Regions from separate parts of the Clostridium sp. LY3-2 genome, predicted to be linked through region 2. Evidence: a T-box and tRNA genes for the amino acid it is inferred to sense, from the RefSeq annotation. Region 2 holds a T-box; the other holds one or more tRNA genes.
The links. A T-box is a leader RNA that pairs with one kind of tRNA and senses whether it is charged. The one in region 2 lies ahead of asnS (asparagine--tRNA ligase), so its partner is inferred to be a tRNA-Asn.

Region 1 (5,977 bases), on a different contig from region 2:
TTCATTTTCTCTATTAATAACTAAAATTCCGCTTTCATCAGCGTATTTAAATACATTTTTCTTAGCGTCTATATATTCTTGCATATCTTTATGCATATCTAAATGGTTTGGTGCTAGGTTTGTGCAAACTGCAACTTCCATAGGTAAATCCATAGTCATAAGTTGGAAACTTGATAATTCAAGTACTACCATATCTTTTTCTTCTATTTCTTCTATTCTAGAAAATAGAGGTGTTCCTATGTTACCACCAACCCAAGTTTTATATCCTTCTTCTATTAATAACTTAGAGATTATAGTAGTAGTCGTTGTTTTACCGTCACTACCTGTAACTCCAAATATTTTTCCTTTGCAATATCTAACGAACTCTTCCATCTCTGATGTTATATAAGCACCTTCTTTTGAAACTCTAACTAAAGCTTCGCTATCTATTCTCATAGATGGTGTTTTAAATACAACATCAAAGCCTGTTAAATTATCTAAGTAGTTTTCACCTAATGATAACTTAACTCCTTTGTTTTTGAAATCTATCGCTACATCTCCTAAATCCTCTTCATTTTTCATATCGAAAGCTGTAACTTTTGCACCAAGTTCTAATAAGAAATTAATTAATGGAATATTACTTACTCCAATACCTACAACCCCTACTTTTTTGTCTTTTATAAATTTCTTGAACTCATTAAAATCCTTTTTCATACTTCTCCTCCAATTATAGTGCCTTCAGCTTAACTTTTTTGACCACCTTAAATTTTGTCCCATTTCCTAATAATTATAACACCCACATTTAAGTTTTTCACCATAATATAAGCATATCTATCAATATAAAAACATTTTTATTTTTTTATATGCGAAAAGCCTACCTTAGGTTAATAAGGCAGGCTATTTTTTAAAATTCTAAGCTTTTTTGGATGTAAGCTTCTAAATCTTCTATTTTAATTCTTTCTTGTTCCATAGAATCTCTATCTCTTACAGTTACTGCTCCATCTTCCACAGTTTCAAAATCAATTGTTATACAGAATGGTGTTCCTATTTCGTCTTGTCTTCTGTATCTCTTTCCTATGCTTCCAGCTTCATCGTATTCAACGTTGAATTTTTTAGCTAATAAAGAATATACTTCTTCAGCTTTTTCTGAAAGTTTTTTAGATAATGGTAGTATTGCAGCTTTGTAAGGTGCAAGCGCTGGGTGTAGTCTCATAACTACTCTTGAATCTTGTTTAGTTTCTGTAGATAAATCTTCTTCTTCGTATGCATTTACTAAGAATGCAAGTGCAACCCTATCAGCTCCAAGTGATGGTTCTATTACGTATGGAACGTATTTTTCATTAGTTTGAGGGTCTAGATAACTCATATCTTGACCTGAATGCTCTTGGTGTTTCTTTAAGTCGTAGTCAGTTCTATCTGCTATTCCCCAAAGTTCTCCCCATCCGAATGGGAATAAGAATTCTATATCTGATGTAGCATTTGAGTAGAATGATAATTCTTCTTCTCCGTGGTCTCTCATTCTTAATGATTTTGCATCCATTCCTAAGTTTAATAGGAAGTTCCAACAATAATCTCTCCAGTATCCAAACCATTCTAAGTCAGTTCCTGGTTTGCAGAAGAATTCAAGTTCCATTTGCTCAAACTCTCTAGTTCTAAATGTAAAGTTTCCTGGTGTTATTTCGTTTCTGAATGATTTACCTATTTGACCTATTCCAAATGGTACTTTCTTTCTTGAACTTCTTTGAACTTGTTTGAAGTTTACGAAAATACCTTGTGCTGTTTCTGGTCTTAAGTATATTTCATTTTTAGCATCTTCTGTTACACCTTGGAATGTTTTAAACATAAGGTTAAATTGTCTTATATCTGTGTAATTCATTTTTCCACAGTTTGGACAAACTATATTATTTTCTTCTATATAAGTTTTTAACTCTTCATTTGACATACCATCAGCTGAAGCAACTTCTACTCCTGATTCTGTCATATGATCTTCAACTAATTTATCTGCTCTGTATCTAGTTTTACATTCTTTACAGTCCATTAAAGGATCTGAGAATCCTCCTAAGTGACCTGAAGCTTCCCAAACACTTTTGTTCATTAATATAGCGCAGTCAACTCCTACGTTATAAGGACTTTCTTGGATGAACTTTTGCCACCAAGCCTTTTTAACGTTGTTCTTAAACTCTACTCCTAATTGACCGTAATCCCATGAGTTTGCAAGTCCACCGTATATGTCTGAGCCAGGGAATATAAATCCTCTGTTTTTACATAACGCTACGATTTTTTCCATAGTCTTTTCTACTGCCATAATTTATCCCTCCAAATTAATTTTTTGTAATAAAAAAAGCCTTAAAGCACAATAAAGGGACGAAATTTATTTTCCGCGGTTCCACCCTTCTTGGCTAAAGCCCAACTTTCTAAGTAACTGTACTCCAAAGCTCCCTTCAATCCAAATTTCTAATGATTTTCACCTTCCATCATCTCTCTAAAAGAAATATTTTGAATTTACTCTTCTTTTTCGACGTACATATTTAAATTATATTATTAATTTTACCAAATGGTTTCTATATGTCAAGAATTTATCTATAAATATGTATTATAATTTATTTGTATACTATTTTTAAAGAAGGGATGGAATTATATGAAATACATTTTAAGTGAAAATCTTGTAGCCATTTCAAATGACTATAAAGTAAAAGATACAGAAGGTAATTTAAGATATGAAATTGACGGCAAAATCCGCGCCTCTTCAGAAAAATTATATTTTAAGGATCATAACGGAAATAAATTATTTAAATTAAAAAAGAAACTCTTAAGCTTTACTGATTCTTTTATTATTGAGAAAAATGGAGAAGATTATGCAGAAGTTCATAAAAAGCTCCTTACTCCTTTAAAAGAAAATTTTATTTTAGATACACCTTACGGTGAAATTGAAATAAAGGGAGATTTTATAGATCATGAATTCGAGTTTTTTGATGAAGATGATGAGAAAATAGCTACAGTTTCTAAAAAGCTTATTTCAGAAACTGATAAATACGTAGTAGAAGTATTTGAGTTTGATGATCATGCACTTATTTTAGCAGCTTCTATAATTATAGATTTAGTAGAACATGATGAAGGTGAAGAATAAATAAAAAAAGCAGTGATAAATTCACTGCTTTCTTTGGCTCCGCGAAGAGGACTCGAACCTCCAACCTATCGGTTAACAGCCGAGTGCTCCACCATTGAGCTATCGCGGATTATTAAAATTTGTGTTATTAACACAACCGACTTTGTAATGAATGATTTTAAAATAAAATTGGCTCCGCGAAGAGGACTTGAACCTCCAACCTATCGGTTAACAGCCGAGTGCTCCACCATTGAGCTATCGCGGAACATTCATTACATTGAATATTATATCAGTTTTCATTTAAAATGCAAGTATTTTTTTTAAATACTTTAAATTAACATAAGTTTTTATTTAAACTAGCTAAATCTTATACCGTATCTTTAATCTAAATCTTTACCTAAAATGTTTTTTATATAAACCTTATATTTTTTAGGCGAAAAAAAAACAGTGATTAAATCACTGTTTCTTTGGCTCCGCGAAGAGGACTCGAACCTCCAACCTATCGGTTAACAGCCGAGTGCTCCACCATTGAGCTATCGCGGATTATTATTAAGTGCAGTATCTTTACTAACACAAAGCGACATATGATAAACTTCCTTTTAAAATAAAATTGGCTCCGCGAAGAGGACTTGAACCTCCAACCTATCGGTTAACAGCCGAGTGCTCCACCATTGAGCTATCGCGGAACGTTTATCACATTGATTATTATATCAAGTTTTGTAGAATTTGCAAGTGTTTTTTGAAATTTTGGTATTTATTTTTAGTTTTTATTCTAATTTTTACCATTAATAGTATTATATAATAATGAACTATTAGGAGGTTCTGTTATGCCATTTAATAAAATTTTAAAAAGAAACTTATTTATCGTTTTATTTCCTATCCTCTTTGGAATCTTACTTATATTTTTTAGTGAATCTTATTTAGATTCTAACTATATAGCATATGTACTGCTCTTACCTTTTGTAGCAGTAGGCGGTTCACTTTTAGAATATTTTATAACTTCCTTCAAAAATAAAAAATAGACATTATGATAGGCTATCCTATCATAATGTCTATTTATATATAAACTATTTGTTTATTGGTTTCATAGTTGGGAATAAGATAACGTCTCTAATTGATGATGAATCAGTTAAGAACATTATTAATCTATCTATTCCTATTCCAAGACCACCTGTTGGAGGCATTCCTGTTTCTAGAGCGCTCATGAATTCTTCATCTAGCATGTAAGCTTCATCGTCTCCGTATTCTCTTTCTTGTTCTTGTTGTGCAAATCTTTCTCTTTGAACGATTGGGTCGTTAAGCTCTGAGTAAGCGTTACATAACTCTCTTCCGTATACGAATCCTTCAAATCTTTCAGTAAACATTTCGTTTCCTCTTTTCTTTTTAGTAAGAGGTGAAATTTCTACTGGGTAGTCTATTAAGAAAGTAGGTTGGATTAATTTTGACTCACCATACTCTTCAAATAGCATGTTAAGAACTTCCCCTTTAGTTACCTTATCTAAAGGTTTAGGGAATTCTAATCCTCTTTCTTTAGCTATAGCTTGTGCCTCTTTGTCGTCTTTAATTTCATTAAAGTCAACTCCAGCATACTCTTTAACTGCATCTACCATAGTTACTCTTCTCCAAGGTGGAGTAAAGTCTATTTCAGTTCCTTCGTAAGTGATTTTAGTAGTTCCGTTAACTTTTTCGCAAACGTAAGCTACCATGTTTTCTGTTATTTCCATCATATCGTTGTAATCTGCATATGCTTCATATAACTCTATTGCTGTAAACTCTGGGTTATGTCTAACTGATACTCCTTCATTTCTGAAGTTTTTACCCATTTCGTATACTTTATCAAATCCAGCTACTATTAATCTTTTTAAGTATAACTCTGGTGCAATTCTTAGATACATATCTATATCAAAAGTATTGTGATGAGTTATAAATGGTCTAGCAGCAGCTCCACCAGCAATAGTTGCAAGTGTTGGAGTATCTACTTCTAAGAATCCTCTATCATCTAAGTACTCTCTTATAGCTCTAACTATTTTAGATCTCTTAATGAAAGTTTCTTTAACTTCTGGATTAGTGATTATATCTACTTCTCTTTGTCTGTATCTTAAGTCTGGATCCTTTAATCCGTGGAATTTCTCTGGTAGTGGCTTTAATGATTTACAGATTAGTTCTACATCTGAAACCTTAACAGAAATTTCTCCAACCTTAGTTTTGAAAACTTCTCCTGTAACTGCAACCCAGTCTCCTAAATCATATGCTTTGTATGCCTTAAGAGCCTCTTCTCCAACTACATCGATCTTTATGAATAATTGGATTCTACCTGCAATGTCTTGTATGTCAGAGAAAACTACTTTCCCTTGACCTCTCTTAGACATTATTCTACCTGCTAATTTAACAGTCTTTCCTTCTAACTCCTCAAAGTTATCTTTGACTTCTTGTGATACATGAGTTGTTTCTACCTTGTATACGTCAAATGGGTCTTTTCCAGCTGCTTGTAATTCAGCTAATTTTTCTCTTCTTAGAGCTTCTTGTTCACTATACTGAGCTTCTAACTCTTGTACATTCATTTCCTCAGTTGACATTGATATCCCTCCGTTTTATCTTCTAATTCCTAGGATTTCGAATTTATTAACTCCTCCTGGAACATTTATTTCTACTATATCTCCAACTTTTTTACCTATTAAACCTTCTCCTACTGGTGATTCGTTAGATATTTTAAATTCCATTGGATCTGCTTCTGCTGAACCTACTATTGTATATTCAACTTCTTCATCAAATTCATAATCTTTAACTTTTACTATTGAACCTACTGCTACTATATCTGAAGGTATTTCTGATTCATCAACAACCTCAGCATTTTTTAGCATGTTCTCGATTTGCATGATTCTTCCTTCTACG
Region 2 (5,977 bases):
AAGATTACTTATTGAACCATCTTGGAATATTGCCCAAGAAGCTGCAATAACTGCACCTTGAGGTTTTTGTGATATGTAAGGTAAGTGTACAACAAAGTAAGTCCAACCAGCATAATAAGCAAGTTTAGGTCCTATAGTTTCGTTAATCCAAGAACTAACCCCACCACCTAAATCTTTAAATGCAGAACCAAGTTCCCCAACCATTAAAGCGTAAGGAACGAAATATACTGCGAAAATTAGTATCCATGATACAATCGCTTTAAGTCCTCCGAATTCAGAGAATCCGTTAACAACGTTTCCAAATCCCCAAACAGCAGAGAAGGCCATAAGTGCAAGACTATACCACATGATTTTTTTAGTATCGTTTTTTGCGTTCATAAAGAACCCCCCATAACTATATTCATTTTTAAAATAACAAGATAATAAATCTTAATATGTTAACTAAATGTAAACATTTAAATAACGTGTGATTGGTTTTGTTAAAGATTTAATTATCGTATCATAACATATAGTAATACAAGATGTACACTATAGTCAATATGTTCCATAATAATTAAAATTATTACAAATTAAGATTAGAATGGAATAAAAAAGTTGAAAATAAAAGCCACTGAATTCAGTGGCTTTTTTATTAGAAGTCTGATTGACCTGTAGTTCTTGGGAATGGGATTACGTCTCTGATATTTGACATACCAGTTATATACATTATTAATCTTTCAAATCCTAATCCGTATCCTGAGTGCTTAGTTTCTCCGTATTTTCTAAGCTCTAAATACCACCAGTAATCTTCTTCGTTTAAGTTAAGTTCAGACATTCTTGCTTTTAAAACATCAAGTCTTTCTTCCCTTTGGCTTCCACCTATTATTTCGCCGATACCAGGAACTAAAAGGTCCATAGCAGCAACTGTTTTGTTGTCTTCGTTCATTCTCATGTAGAATGCTTTTATATCTTTTGGATAATCAGTTACAAATACTGGACACTTGAAGTGCTCTTCAGTTAAGTATCTTTCGTGTTCAGTTTGTAAGTCGATTCCCCACTCAACAGGGTAGTCGAATTTCTTATCACAAGATTTAAGTATTTCTACAGCATCAGTGTAAGTAACTCTCGCAAAGTTTGAGTTTACTACGTGATTTAATCTTTCTACTAAACCTTTATCTATAAATTGGTTGAAGAATTGAATTTCTTCAGGGCATTCATTCATAACATATTTAATAACATATGTTAGCATTTTTTCAGCAAGTTCCATGTTATCATTTAAATCTGCAAATGATATTTCAGGTTCAACCATCCAGAATTCAGCAGCATGTCTTGCTGTGTTTGAATTTTCAGCTCTAAATGTTGGTCCGAAAGTATAGATGTTTCTAAATGCTAAAGCAAAAGTTTCACCGTTTAATTGTCCTGAAACTGTAAGGTTAGTTTCTTTTCCGAAGAAATCTTCTTTGAAATCTATAGTTCCTTCTTTAGTAGTAGGTACGTTTTGTAAATCAAACGTAGTTACTTTAAACATTTCTCCTGCACCTTCACAGTCACTACCAGTTAAGATTGGAGTGTGAGTGTATACGAAGTTTTGCTCTTGGAAGAATTTGTGTATAGCATAAGCTGCAACTGATCTAACTCTAAATACTGCTGAGAAAGCATTACTTCTAGGTCTTAAGTGAGCTATGCTTCTTAAATACTCGAAAGTGTGTCTTTTCTTTTGAAGTGGGTAGTCTGAATCTGACATACCTTCTATTACTATTTCTTTAGCTTGAATCTCAAACGGTTGTTTAGCGTTTGGAGTTTCTACTAAAGTACCTATTATTTTTAAAGATGAGCATATAGGTAACTTTGAAACGTCTTTAAAGTTATCTAATTCGCTTCCAAATACTACTTGGATATTTTTAAAGAAAGAACCATCATTGATTTCTACAAAACCAAAAGCATTTGAAGCTCTTAAAGTTCTTATCCATCCAGTTATAGTTACGTCTTTGTTTAAATATTCAGCTGTGTTTCTGTAAAGAGATCTAACTAATACGTTATCTTTGTTCATTAATATTACCTCCTAGTAATTGTTTTTTTCTTAATTTTAGACAATAAAAAAATCCTATCGTTTCCCTAAACTATAAGGGACGAAAGGATATATCCGCGGTACCACCCAAATTGCTGATAAACAGCCGGCTTTAACAGGCACAAAACTTATGCCATCCAATATTAACGGTTTGGATCCGTCTAAGTCTACTTGCTTTAAAAGCTTTCGGTTAGAAACTCAGAGATGTTCTTCAATCAAAGGCTTCGTATGAGGCTCGCACCATCCCTCACTCGCTAAGAACTACGTCCTAAGTCTACTCTTCTCGTCAAAGTTTTTTTAATTTGAATACATTAAATTGATTTTACAATACTTTTCTATCAAATGCAATATAGTAAGCATATATTAATTTTATATACTAATATTTCTTTGGGGGATAAAATGTTACTAGAAAAACTTCTAATTAAAAAAAATAATCAAATAAATAAACTTAAAAAAATGTTATTAGAAAGGTCTAAAAATAAAGAAGAGATAGTAGAGGAAATAAAAAATATAATGGAAGATATAGAAATTATATTAGAAGAATATAATTTATTAGATTATATGAGAAAAGAATTTACAATAGAGGAGCTTTCAAAATACGATGGACTTGGAAATAACTTAGCTTACATAGCTATAGAAGGAACAGTTTATGATGTTACTGGTGTTACTGGATTTAAAGAGGGAGTATATTGCAATATAAAACCTGGAAAAGATGTTACTAATGAATACAAAGCATGTAACAATAAAGATAAAGTAAAACTTAAAAGTTCTAGGATTGTTGGCATATTGATAGAATAAAAAATTCTGAGATGATAAAAATCATCTCAGAATTTTTTTATTCAGTTCCAGTTTCAAATGAAGATATAAGTCTCTCAGGGAAGTTTAACATCTTCATATCTTTAATTATTCTTTTTACTTCATATTCAACTTCGTGAATTTTAACAGAAGTTCCACTATCTTTGTCTATATTTAATATAGCGTAAGTAGGGTTTGGTCTTCCGATTTTTGGTTTACCAACGCTTCCATCGTTTATAAATAATTTGTTATCAAATTGTTTAGCACAAGGAAGGTGAGTGTGTGCAGAAACTAAAATATCATAATTAAGTTCTTTCATAATAGTTTCAGTTTCCTCAGAGTCTTTTAGCATATATTCATTTATTTTATTTGGGCTACCGTGTACAAATAAAATATTGTTACCATCAAAATTAAGATTAAGTGAAGTAGGTAAATTATCAAGATAATGCCTGTTTTCAGCTCTTAATTCTTCTACAGTCCAAGGTAATGTAAATGAATTAATAGTATTTTCTCTTATAAAATTAAATTCATTTTCACAAACAGCTGCATCATAATTTCCTTTAATGCAAAGAATTTTTCTTCTTCTTATCATAGCAACTACTTCGTTTGGATGAGGACCGTACCCAACTAGGTCTCCAAGACATACGATTGTATCTACTTTATTGTCTTCTATATCTTCTAATACTCTCATTAGTGCATATAGATTTCCGTGTATATCAGAAATAACTGCGATTTTCATTGTTAAGACCTCCATAATTCAATATAACTATATTATACAACAATAGAAGAGAGATATAAAAGTTATTAAATAGTGTATAATAGAAGATAAATATACATAAACGGAGGGATAAAGAATGAAGGTAAACAGAATTTTTAATGTGATTGAAGAGATGCAAAGACAAGGCTTAAAGCAAATGGTAGTTTCAGCACCTCCATCATTATTTTATTTAACAGGAAAATGGTTTAGTCCAGGGGAGAGAATGATAGCGCTTCTTATTAAATCTAATGGAGAGCATAAACTAATTATAAATAAACTTTTCCCTATAAACGAAGATTTAGGAGTAGATTTAGCTTGGTATACTGATACAGAAGATCCAATAAAACTACTTTCAAGTTTTGTAGATAAAAACGAAGTTTTAGGAATAGATAAAACTATGCCAGCACAATTCTTAATAAGATTAATGGATATAAATAGTGCTAGTGGATACGTAAATTCATCTACAATAATAGATGATTTAAGAAGAGTTAAAGATGAAGAAGAAATAAAGCTTATGAAAGAAGCTTCAAGATTAAATGATAAAACTATGGTAGAACTTTTAGAAAGACTTGAAGAAGGAAAAACTGAAAGATATTATGCAGACCTTTTAAAAGAGCTATACGCTAAAAATGGAATGAACAAATTTTCATTTAGTCCTATAGTTGCATTTTGCCCAAACGGTGCAGATCCTCATCACGGAACTGATGATACAGTTCTTAAAAAAGGAGATAGCATAGTAATCGATATGGGAGGAGTGTATAAGGATTACTGCTCAGATATGACAAGAACAGTATTCTTTAAAGAAGAACCATCAAAAGAACATGCTAAGGTTTATAACATAGTAAAAGAAGCTAACGAAAGAGCTATAGCTATGATAAAACCAGGAGTTAAATTTAGCGATATAGATAATGCAGCTAGAAGCTACATAGAAAAAGAAGGATATGGAGAGTACTTTACGCATAGAACGGGTCACTGCATAGGAATAGAGTGTCACGACGCTGGAGATGTTAGTGCTATAAACCATAACGAAGTTAAAGAAGGAATGATTTTCTCAATAGAGCCTGGTATTTACTTAAAAGATGATATCGGAGTTAGAATAGAAGATTTAGTTTTAGTAACTAAAAACGGCTGTGAAAAGTTAAATCAAGTAACTAAAGAACTTACAGTAATTAAATAATGAAAAAAGATACCTAAAAATTTTAGGTATCTTTTTTTTTATCTTTTTTTAAAGGCTTGAAACATTTTACGTTGAATAATTATCTAATATGTAATTACGTAATTAATTTAAAGCTTAAGGGGGACTTGAAATTTGAAAATAGCTTTGTTTAAGCCTAGATCAGATGTTTATAAAGCAAAAAAAGGAGATAAGGATTCATTTTCTAAATTAATAAAGGAAAATAAACTTAATTTATATAAAGTATCAAAGGGTATATTAAAAAGAGAATGTGATATAGAAGATGCTATACAAAATACTATAATAAATGCTTATGAGAATATAGAAAATTTAAGGGAAGAGAAGTATTTTAAAACTTGGCTTGTAAGAATTTTAATTAATGAATGTAAAAAGATATTAATTAAAAACAAAGATATTATAAGTTTAGAAGAAATACAAGAAATATCAAATAAGTGTACAGACGATTCTTATGAGAATTTAGATTTAAAGGATGCTATAGAGAAATTGCCTAAAGAAACAAAGGAGATAATACTTTTATATTATTTTGAGGATATGAAGCAAAAAGATATAGCTAAGGTTTTGAATTTGAAAGATTCTACTGTTAGAACTAGATTATTAAGGGGAAAGAAAAAACTAGCAGATTTGATGGGGAGGATTATGTAGTATATGAATAATGATTTTGATAAAAAAATAAAGGCATTAATAGAAGATGGAAGTAATGAAATTCCTAAAAATATAGATGATAAGATTAATGATACATTAAATAGTTTAAAGAAAAGAAATAGTATAAAGAGAGAAAAAAAGTTTTTAAAAATAGCTCTCTTAGGGTTAGTAGTTTTATGCGGCACTAGTTTTACTGTTGTTAGTTATGCAACTGGAGAAGATGTTAAAGATTTTGTATTTAATTTATTGGGAAGAAGTGATAAATATAGTAGTAATGCAAATTTAGTTAATCAAGTATTTAGTTTTAAAGGAGGCACTTTTAAAATAAAAAGTGTTGTTTATGATGGTTTTACATTAAATTTTACTTATGAGATTAAATATAATGAAGATAACTTAAACAAAGATGAAGATATAAATATAAATTCAGACTTTAAGATAAATGGAGAAAATAGAGAGTGTAATGCTGTAGGAGGTTACAGCGAAAAGGTAGATAAAAACATTAGGGTTGGAATAAAATCTATTTACTTAAATGATGATTGGA

Region 1: it encodes a tRNA-Asn, which carries the amino acid that the T-box ahead of asnS (asparagine--tRNA ligase) is inferred to sense. The anticodon was not compared.

Annotation. Positions count from the first base shown of each region.
Region 1 covers NZ_JAMDLQ010000027.1:10,915-16,891, reverse strand. Annotated here, with positions in the region: gene murD (UDP-N-acetylmuramoyl-L-alanine--D-glutamate ligase) at 1-693, opposite strand, end outside; gene M4I33_RS09255 (glycine--tRNA ligase) at 884-2,284, opposite strand; T-box leader at 2,337-2,507, opposite strand; gene M4I33_RS09250 (LURP-one-related/scramblase family protein) at 2,618-3,106, shown strand; tRNA gene M4I33_RS09245 (tRNA-Asn) at 3,141-3,215, opposite strand; tRNA gene M4I33_RS09240 (tRNA-Asn) at 3,276-3,350, opposite strand; tRNA gene M4I33_RS09235 (tRNA-Asn) at 3,554-3,628, opposite strand; tRNA gene M4I33_RS09230 (tRNA-Asn) at 3,697-3,771, opposite strand; gene M4I33_RS09225 (hypothetical protein) at 3,913-4,107, shown strand; gene lysS (lysine--tRNA ligase) at 4,153-5,661, opposite strand; gene greA (transcription elongation factor GreA) at 5,677-5,977, opposite strand, start outside.
Region 2 covers NZ_JAMDLQ010000026.1:22,359-28,335, forward strand. Annotated here, with positions in the region: gene M4I33_RS09020 (amino acid permease) at 1-378, opposite strand, end outside; gene asnS (asparagine--tRNA ligase) at 632-2,029, opposite strand; T-box leader at 2,102-2,346, opposite strand; gene M4I33_RS09030 (cytochrome b5 domain-containing protein) at 2,447-2,845, shown strand; gene M4I33_RS09035 (metallophosphoesterase) at 2,883-3,581, opposite strand; gene M4I33_RS09040 (Xaa-Pro peptidase family protein) at 3,697-4,776, shown strand; gene M4I33_RS09045 (sigma-70 family RNA polymerase sigma factor) at 4,909-5,436, shown strand; gene M4I33_RS09050 (DUF4179 domain-containing protein) at 5,440-5,977, shown strand, end outside.